DNA from 3 places in the Hydrogenophaga sp. L76 genome. Region 2 is predicted to be linked to each of the others. Evidence: predicted binding sites of a transcription regulator. Region 2 holds the regulator's gene; each other region holds the start of a gene.
What was found. Region 2 encodes FNR, which switches genes on or off when oxygen is low (the NO sensors DNR and NnrR bind a similar motif). Its sites were predicted from a motif close to TTGATNNNNATCAA; they were not measured.
Positions count from the first base shown of each region.

Region 1: AC23D4_RS14965 (hemerythrin domain-containing protein) is a predicted target of FNR. The motif match lies at 1,541-1,554, and genes of this name have one in related genera.
Region 3: AC23D4_RS08745 (FeoA family protein) is a predicted target of FNR. The motif match lies at 2,111-2,124, and genes of this name have one in related genera.

Region 1 covers NZ_CM172807.1:3,100,704-3,103,978, reverse strand. Annotated here, with positions in the region: gene AC23D4_RS14975 (YbfB/YjiJ family MFS transporter) at 1-35, opposite strand, end outside; gene AC23D4_RS14970 (hypothetical protein) at 92-664, opposite strand; gene AC23D4_RS14965 (hemerythrin domain-containing protein) at 859-1,455, opposite strand; gene AC23D4_RS14960 (heavy metal translocating P-type ATPase) at 1,619-3,275, opposite strand, start outside.
Region 2 covers NZ_CM172807.1:358,723-361,997, reverse strand. Annotated here, with positions in the region: gene hemN (oxygen-independent coproporphyrinogen III oxidase) at 1-1,273, opposite strand, end outside; gene fnr (fumarate/nitrate reduction transcriptional regulator Fnr) at 1,453-2,172, shown strand; gene AC23D4_RS01680 (hypothetical protein) at 2,253-2,546, opposite strand; gene AC23D4_RS01675 (nitrogen fixation protein FixH) at 2,642-2,941, opposite strand; gene ccoG (cytochrome c oxidase accessory protein CcoG) at 2,977-3,275, opposite strand, start outside.
Region 3 covers NZ_CM172807.1:1,832,709-1,835,983, reverse strand. Annotated here, with positions in the region: gene kynA (tryptophan 2,3-dioxygenase) at 1-33, opposite strand, end outside; gene kynU (kynureninase) at 47-1,321, opposite strand; gene kynB (arylformamidase) at 1,344-1,970, opposite strand; gene AC23D4_RS08745 (FeoA family protein) at 2,125-2,511, shown strand; gene feoB (ferrous iron transporter B) at 2,573-3,275, shown strand, end outside.

The sequences.
Region 1 (3,275 bases), 1.9 Mb from region 2:
GACGCCAGGGAAGCGGGCAAGGGGTGGCGGGACATGGCCGGCCATTGTGGGCCAAAGCCCGCCCACGCTGGCGGGTGGCCGACGCGCCGGTTCAGGCAGCGGGGGGCATGGCGGGTTCAGCGCCATCTGACCGCTGGTTCGGGTAGGCATCGGGCTCGTTGGCCGCAGCCCAGTGTTCCGCGCCAACCTGCCCCAGCCGCAGCGTCCAGAACCGGTTGAGTGGGTTGATATCGACCGCGGCGACTCGCTGGCTGCGCGCCGTTGCGACGGCCAGCACGGGCACATCCGACACCTGCCAGAACAGGCGCAGGTGCCGGTCCAACAGACGCCGCAGCGTCGCCGTCAGCTGGGTGCGACGCTCGCCGTCCAGAAAGCCGTGGGCCCGCAGCAATGGCAGCAGATCGGAGACCAGTGGATCGTTTTGCAGGGGCTGGCGCTCCAGTTGGGCAACGGCCAGCATGACCAAGGCATCGGCACCCGGCCGCTGCTCGGGGATCGCGGCACAGACGTCGACCAGCCCCGCCCGCAGGACGTCGAAAAAAGCGGCGTGCCCACCCTGTCCCCGGGTGTCGGGCACCCGCTGAAACCATTGCACCAGGGTGTGCAACTGCCGTGAGAGCTCATGGGATTCGTCGAAGCGAGGAAGCAGGACAGGATGTGACATGGCGAGCCCGCATCTGGCGGGAACTGGTACTGGACAGTTCCCAGCATCCCCGATCGGACCGCGGCGGGCATTGACCCTGGTCACGCAAACACCACTCTGGTGTTCATCCTCAGCCGTCAAACCACCGCCCTCGCACACCACGTTACGCTGTTTCACCGGTGGCTGTACCGCCACCACGCCCCGGAGAACGGCGATCAGCCCTGACCCAGGCCCACCGGCGCGGGTGCGCGCATCACGATGCGGGTGAACAGGCGGTCGAACTGCGGGTCGCGCGGTACGCGGCTGTTCAGGGGGTCCTGGTTGGTGGCGAACGCGGCGTTGAGCGCGTGCCAGTCGGCGTCGGTCAGGCTCTTTTCGGCTTCCGGCAGGATCACCGACTCTTCCAGCCGCATGTGCTCCAGGTAGAAATCCACATAGCGGGTCACCTCGTCCTCGAACGCCTGGCGCCGGGTTTCGCCCAGCAGTTCCCAGGCCATCAGCAAATGCATGAGTTCGCGCACACGCAATTCACCCTGCATGTGGTCGCGCTCGAGCTGGTCAATGGCGGCCATGGTGTGCGGCGCCACGCGCGCCACGCGGGGAAACAGCAGGTCCGATTCCTTGGGGTGGTGGTGCTTCTCGGGAAACTCGTCGATGTAGAACAGCATCGCCCGCAACACGTCAAAAAACAGCTCGGTCTGGCCGGTGCCTTCGGGATCGGGACCGCGCCGGACCATCTGCATCAGCGATTGCAGCATCGCCGCCAGCGAGGCGTGTTCGTCGCGGATGACCCGCAGGGCTTCGTGATTCATGGTGTTTGTCTCCTCAGGGATCAAAACCAACCCAGCGGTCGGTTAACTCGCCCCAAGACTATCACCGAACACGGCGCGAACCAGATTGACGCAAATCAACCCTGACCACCAAGTAGCAGCGCCCGGACGGCAGGCGACGCACAGCCGCCCACCCCACGGCGTTTCACCGCTGCACTGGCGGCTTCCAGCGCTTGAGCAACAGGGCGTTGCTGACCACGCTCACCGAACTCATCGCCATCGCCGCACCCGCCAGCACCGGGCTCAGGTAACCCAGCGCGGCCAGCGGAATGCCGGCGGCGTTGTAAGCGAAGGCCCAGAACAGGTTCTGCCGGATCTTGCTCACGGTGCGGCGCGAGATGTCGAGCGCGGCGGCCACCAGCATCGGGTCGCCGCGCATCAGCGTGATGCCCGCAGCGTGCATCGCCACGTCGGAACTGCCACCCTGGCTGTGGCTCATGGCCATGCCGACATCGGCCGCTGCGAGCGCCGGCGCGTCGTTCACGCCATCGCCGACCATCGCCACGGTGTGAAGGCCCCCACGCTCCACCGCTGGCGCGGGTCGCTGCCCCCCGAGGGGGCTGACCCCGCCTTGGGGCGGCCCGGCGGCGGGGTCGCCGCTTTCCCTCGCCAACAATGCGGGCGGCGTGCCTCCCTCCACCGCCGCCAGCGCCACCAGGCCCGGCGGCGGTTCGCGTTCGCCCAGCTTCAGGCGCTGAACCACCGCCGCCTTGTCGCCCGGCAGCACCTCGGCGATCACCTCGCCTTCGTCGGCCCGCAGGCCCAGCGTGTGGGCCATGGCCAGCGCGGCGCCGCGGTTGTCGCCCGAGACCATGAAGAGCCGCAGACCCTGGGCCCGCAGCCCGGCCAGCGCAGCGGCCGCGCCGGGCTTGGCTTCGTCGGCGAAGGCCAGCAGGGCCAGCGGTGCCCATTGAATCAGCCGTTCGCCGGGCCGCCCCAAGTACGGCTGCACCCCCTCGGGGGGCCTGGCGGAGCCAGGGTCGGGGGCACTGCTCTCGCCCTGCGCCGCCAGCACCGACACCGTGGCACCTTCGTCCTGCAGCGTCTGCGCACGCGCCGCCAGCGGGCCCATGGCCGCGCCCAGTTCGTCCATCCAGCGCAGGCTGCCCAGCGCCAGCTTTGCGCCCTGCACCGTGCCCAGGCTGCCGCGGCCCGACACCGCCTGCACATCCTGCGCTGCATCGGCGGCCACCGTCAGTCCACGCGTGGCCGCAGCCTCCAGCACGGCGCGCGCCAGTGGGTGCGCGCTCTGCGCCTGCAGCGCGCTCGCCGCCTGCAACACCGCCACCTCGTCCACGCCGGCAGCGGCCTCGATCAGCCGCAGCCGCGGATGGCCGACGGTCAGCGTGCCGGTCTTGTCGAACGCCACGGTGTCCACCCGGTGCGCGATCTCCAGCGCCTGCGCGTCCTTGATCAAAATGCCGTGTTGCGCCGCCACGCCCGTGCCGGCCATGATCGCCGCGGGCGTGGCCAAGCCGAGCGCGCAGGGGCAAGCGATCACCAGCACCGACACCGCGTGCAGCAAAGCCTCTTCCCCCGGCGCGCCCACGTACAACCAACCGCCCAGCGTGAACAGCGCAATCACCAGCACCACCGGCACGAACACCGAAGCCACCTTGTCCACCAGACGCTGCACCGGCGCCTTGCCCGCCTGCGCGTCCTGTACCAGCGCGATGATGTGCGCCAGCACGCTCTGCGCGCCCACCGCGCGCACGCTGACCTGCACCGCGCCCTCGCCGTTGAGCGCACCGCCCGTCACGCCATCGCCCACCGCCTTGGCCACCGGCATGGCTTCACCGGTG
Region 2 (3,275 bases):
CACCGCTGTCATCCAGGGTGACCAAGCCGTGTTCGGCCAGTCCGGCCAACACCTCGAGTTCACGCGCGAAGTAGCTTTTGAATTCGATCAGATGCCCCAGTTCGATCGATTCGTACTGCAGCTGACCCTGACACATGATGGACATGATGACGGCACGGCGCAGCAGATCATCGCGCGTGAGCACAAGACCACGCACGATGGGCAGCCTGCCCTGATCGAGGGCATCGTAGTACTCCTCCAGCGTCTTGGCGTTCTGGCTGTAGGTAGCACCGATGCGACCAATAGCGGAAACCCCCAGAGCGATCAGATCACAATCGGGCTGCGTGCTGTAGCCCTGAAAGTTGCGATGCAGGCGGCCCTGGCGCTTGGCAACCGCGAGTGCATCCGTCGGCAGGGCGAAATGGTCCATGCCCACGTAAACATACCCGGCATCGCTCATGGCATCCAGCGATGCTGACAACATGGACAGCTTGTCGCCAGGACTGGGCAACTCGGCGGAAATGATGCGACGTTGTGGCTTGAAGCGGGACGGGAGATGCGCATAGGCGTATAGCGCAATGCGGTCCGGCCGCAACTGGTTCACTTGCGCGAGCGTGCGTGCAAACGACTCGGGCGTCTGCAGCGGCAGACCGTAGATCAGATCAACGTTGACCGACTCGAAACCGATCTTGCGCGCAGTGTCCACCAGCGCGAACACCTGTTCAGCGGGTTGCACGCGGTGCACCGCTTTCTGAACGGCAGGGTCGAAATCCTGGACACCAAAACTGAGACGGTTGAAGCCCAGTCTCGCCAAGGTCTGAAGCCGCTGGTCGGTCACGGTCCGGGGATCCACCTCGATCGAGTACTCGCCACCCGGCACCAACTTGAAGTTGCGCCGGATCATCGTCATGAGATCCTCAAGCTCTGCATCGGACAGAAAGGTAGGCGTGCCGCCACCCAGGTGCAACTGGGACACGCTGTGCCCCTTCCCAAAATGCTGGACCTGCAACTCCACCTCACGTGACAGGTAGCGCAGGTATTCGGCCGCCCGTTCGTGGTGTTTGGTGATGACCTTGTTGCAGGCGCAGTAATAGCAGACCGACTCGCAGAACGGAATGTGTACGTAGATGCTGAGCGGAAGAGCCAACGAGCCGGCTCTGCGCTGCTCCAGCGCTTGTATATAGTCGCCCTCGGTGAACGCTTCCACAAAGCGGTCAGCCGTCGGGTACGACGTGTACCGCGGACCGGGAACATCGAATCGCTTGAGCAATTCATCGGAAATGGCGTGACTCACAAACTGTTCTCCAATGCTGAGCCCCGAATGTGCACCAGGCTCGCAGATCCTCCCTTGATCTTGATCAAGCCCCCGTGTGTTCGCAAGCCATCGCTCCCAGGAAGGGCCTGGCACGCGGCCATTTCCTCGACACAAGTCCCAGCTATGCGTTAAGCTCACCACCGATTTCCGGATAATTTATGGACGCACAAAGCATCAAAGTCGCCTGTTCGAGTTGCAACCTGCGAGAATTGTGTCTACCCATGGGTCTCAACCCAGACGAAATGGACAAGCTCGACAATGTCATTTCGGCGCGGCGACGCATCAAACGCGGGTCGGCACTTTTCAGTACGGGTGACCGGTTCACCTCGCTTTACGCGGTGCGTTCCGGCTTCTTCAAAACCTGTGTCACCACGGCCGATGGCAGGGATCAAGTGACCGGCTTCCAGATGACCGGAGAGATCATCGGCCTGGATGGCATCGTGAGCGACCGCCATTCCTGCGATGCCATCGCACTGGAAGATGCTGAAGTCTGTGTGATGCCGTTTGATCAAGTCGAGGAACTCTCCCGAGAGTTCACCACCCTTCAACACCATGTGCACAAGATCATGAGCCGCGAAATTGTGCGCGACCACAGTGTCATGCTGCTGCTTGGCAGCATGCGCGCAGAAGAACGCCTCGCGGCGTTCCTGCTGAATTTGGTTCAGCGCCTGCACGCCCGCGGCTTCTCCCAGTCCGAGCTGATTCTCCGCATGACACGCGAAGAAATTGGTAGCTACCTGGGCATGAAGCTGGAGACGGTGAGCCGCACTTTTTCCAAGTTCGTGGACGAAGGCATCATCGAGGTCAAACAGCGTTACGTCCACATCAAAAACACCGAAGGGCTCAAGCTGATCGTGACCCCCCCGACCGGTCACTGAACCCAACATCTGTCCCAACAGGAAGCCTCAGCTGGAAACACTCCGCTGGGGTTTTTTATTTTGGAGATCTGCAGGAGCGTTCAGGAACAAGATTCATTCTTGGCACAATCCCGCGGCCGCTGATCCGGCGGGACGGGACACCGGTTCACTTCAAAAGGTGACATGGACAGCAAAGAGGTGAGTGCACTCGACACCATGGCCACGATCCAGAAGGTGAAAAATGCCAGCGTGTAGACCGCTGGACGAGACAACTCCAGAGGAGCCCCAAACCAGTGAAGATCACTCGGATCGATCATGGCAAACACGATCATCTCCAGAACCGCCGCCACCAAAAATGCGGGCCACGCAATCCACATCCATCGTTGAGCCGTCATTCCTGTTTCTCCTCGGGTGTTGTTGTGATCGATTCCGGGCATAACCGGTGCATAGTCGTTCAGGCCATGGCTTGGGATAGTCGCAGCACGCGCTATTACTTCGTCGGTGGCACCACAGGGGAGGCTGCGTGGTTCCGAGCCTGGTGAGCCGGTTGAAGTTGAATCAGCGCTTCGGCACGAGCTTGTCCGTCCAGCATCTGGGCCGCCTTCAGGTCGCGCTCAAAGTCGGCCTTGTTGAGCACCGGGTCTGCGCCCTTCACTGCAATGACGGCCGTGATGATGGCGGCCACAACAACCACCAATGGCCCCCCCACCACCAGCCACATGTGGGGAACGCGCCACCAAGGAATCGGGAGCTGTTCATTGACCGGTGTTTTGAGTATTGTGGTGTTCATAGGGAATCTTGAAACGGGTTGACTGAAAGTGGTGCTCAGCGCGGTACCAGGAAGGCCGCTTTTTCGGTGACACGTGTGCCCGAATCTCCGACAGCCTGGATTTCGAAATAGATGGAATGGGAACCGGTGGCAGCGGTTCCCGGGGGAACCTGGACCCGCATGACCGCAGAGCGTACTTCCGTCGGCAATACTTCAATCTCTGTTTCCGACGCAATGGCAATGCCCGGCAATCCGGAAACACCGATCACATAGCGTTGTGAGCGCTCGGTCGCGTTCATCACCTGCAACCGGAAGACGTTTTCGATGCGTCCCTGTTCCACCATGCGTGCCAACG
Region 3 (3,275 bases), 1.5 Mb from region 2:
GGACGCGGGGGTGTCGTGGTATGGGCAGGCCATGGGGTGCTCCGGTTCAGGTGACGGCGTGTTTGCGGTTGAACTCGGGGCGTTGCCACTCCGCTGTTTCGAGCACCTGCTTCAACTGCTCGACCGCGTTCCACACGTCCTCGAAGCCGATGTAGAGCGGCGTGAAACCGAAGCGCAGGATGTCCTTGTGGTGGCCACCATCGCCGGCGCGGAAGTCGCCCACCACGCCGCGCGCGATCAGCGCCTGCACGATGGCGTAGGCACCTTCGTCCCGGGTGAGGCACACCTGTGAACCGCGCTGCGCATGTTCGCGCGGCGTCGCCAGACCCAGACCGTGGCCCGCACAGCGTTCTTCGACGAGCTGGATGAACAGGTCGGTCAACGCCAACGACTTGCTGCGCAGCGCGGCCATGCCACCTTGGGCATCGGCGGCCAGCAGCGTGTCCACGCCGCATTCCAGCGCGGCCAGGCTGATCATGGGCTGGGTGCCGCACTGGTAGCGCGTGATGCCGGGGGCGGGTCGGTAGTCGGGCGTGAAATCGAACGGCGTGGCGTGGCCCCACCAACCGGCCAGCGGTTGCCAGAAGCGGTCGGCGTGTTGGGTGTTCACCCACACGAAGGCGGGGGCGCCGGGGCCGCCGTTGAGGTATTTGTAGCCGCAGCCAACGGCGAAGTCGGCCCCGGCCTGATTCAGGTCGACTGGAACCGCGCCCGCGCTGTGCGCCAGGTCCCACACGGTCAGGATGCCTTCGGCATGCGCCGCGGCGGTCACGGCGGCCATGTTGTGCATGGCGCCGGTGCGGTAGTTCACGTGCGTGAGCATGAGGATGGCCACGTTCGCGGTGAGCGAGGCGGCCATGTCTTCCGGCTCCACCAGCACCAGCTCCATGCCGTGTTGCTTGCACAGGGCTTCGGCGATGTAGAGGTCGGTGGGGAAGTTGCTGCGTTCGCTCACGATCTGCTTGCGCTGCGGCGCGTCAGTGGCCACGATGTTCATCGCCGCGCTCAGCACCTTGAACAGGTTGACCGAGGTGCTGTCGGTCGCGACCACGGTGCCCGGTGCGGCGCCGATCAGGCGTGCGATCTTGTCACCCACCTTCTGCGGCATGGCGAACCAGCCGTTCTTGTTCCAGCTCTGGATCAGGTCGGTGCCCCACTCGCGGGTCACGACGTCGGCCACGCGGGCCGGGGCGGCGGCGGGCATCACGCCGAGCGAGTTGCCGTCGAGGTAGATGGTGGCTTCGGGGAGGGTGAAGAGCTTGCGCAGGTCGCGCAGCGGGTCTTGCGCGTCGAGGGCGATGCAGTCTTGCTGGGTGGTCATGGGTTTTTGTCTCCTGGGGAAATCACAGTTCACGAAGCACGGCACGCACCGGGCTGGCGTCGGCGGTGGTCAGCTTCAGGGGCAGGGCGATGAGCTCGTAGTCGCCTTCGGGCACGTCGTCGAGCAGCAGGTTTTCCAGCACGCGCAGGCCGCGGCGGCGGATCACCTGGTGGCTCTCCAGCGTCTTGCTGTCGGCGGGGTCGATGCTGGCGCTGTCGATGCCGATGAGCTTCACGCCGCGGTCGGCCAGCAGTGAAACCGTTTCCGGGGCAAAAGCCGGCAGGGCGTTGTCAAAGCGGTCTTGGGGCTGAAGCCGGTACACGCGCACCAGCACGCGAGGCGGCAACTGGTCGAGTGCATGCGCCAGGTGTTCCGGCCGCACCAGCGGGCCGCAACCGATGGCGTGGATCACGCGGCAGGGGCCGAGAAAGGCGTCGAGCTCGACCGCGCCGATGGCGGCGCCAGAAGGGTCGTAGTGCAGCGGGGCGTCGGCGTGTGCGCCCACGTGGGGCGAGAGCGTGATGGCGCTCACGTTGACCGGGCAGCCGGGTTCGATGCGGGCCACCCACTGCTGGGCGTAGGCCGTATCGCCCGGGAAAACCGGCGTGCTGGCGTTGACGGGAGGGGAAATGTCCCAGAGCTTTTTCATGGTCCGGCGAAGGTAGCACCGGTGAAAAAACCATGGTGTCGGTTATTTCCAACGGAGAGAAATTATTTTAGGCCTAAACAAAATAATGGATTTACACCGCCGGACGGATGCCCTGTGCCGGTTCAGGTTTTTGTGAAAGCTTGATTTAAAGCAAATGAGAATCAATATCGTTTGTTTACGCTCTGCTCACTTCTTTTCATTCATGGATGTGACCGTGTCCCTCTCCACACCCCAAGCGGTTTCCTGGCCTTTGCCTGTTGACGATGATCTGGCGCCTGCCGATCGGGTGAGTGCATTGCACCAGGGTCCGATGCACACGCCGGGCGTGTTGCAGGTCTTTGCTCCGGCGCGCGACGAGGACAGCCGCAGGACCCTGCGCCGGATGGCCGAGATCGGGTTCCTGCCCGGCGAGTCGGTGCGGGTGGTGTCGCGGGGCTGGCTGCGCGGCGGGCCGATCGCGGTGCGCGTGGGGCAGTCCACCTTCGCCTTGCGCGCCCACGAAGCGGCGTTGCTGCAGGTGCGCTGGGCCGTAAAAGTATGAGCGCCGCGCCGGGCCGCCCCAAGCCAGCTCGCGCCGCAGTGCGCAGCACGGAGGCTTCCCAATGAGCGCCGCGGCTCCCCGGCTGGCCCTGCTCGGCAACCCGAACTGCGGCAAGACCGCGCTGTTCAACCTGCTCACCGGCCACCGGCAGAAGGTGGCCAACTACGCGGGTGTGACCGTCGAACGCAAACAGGGCTGGCTGACCACGCCGTTGGGCCGGCGCGCGCAACTGCTGGACCTGCCCGGCACCTACAGCCTGGACCCGCTGAGCCAGGACGAGCAGGTCACGCGCGACGTGGTGCAGGGGCGCCTGGACGGCGAAGCGCGGCCCGACCTGCTGGTGTGCGTGGTTGATGCCACGCACCTGCAGCTCAACCTGCGGCTGGTGCTGGAAGCCCAAGCGCTGGGACTGCCCATGGTGCTGGTTCTCAACATGGCCGACGTGGCGCAGGCGCAAGGCATGCGCATCGACACCGCTGCCCTGGCCGCGGAACTGGGCATGCCGGTCGTGTCCGCGGTGAGCGTGCAGAAAGACGGCGCGCGCGCCTTGCTGGAGCAACTGGATGCCCTGTTCACCCAGGGGCTTCCGACGCCGTTGCCTGCCGCGGCCGACGCCGGCGTGGTGGACCCGGTGGCGCTCAACCAGCGGGTGCGCGAACTGCTGGCGCTGACCCTGCAGGCCCCCGCCAAGCGCTGGGGCCTGAGCGACCGCATCGACCGCTTTGCGCTGCACCCGCTGTGGGGCATGGCCTTGCTGGCGCTGT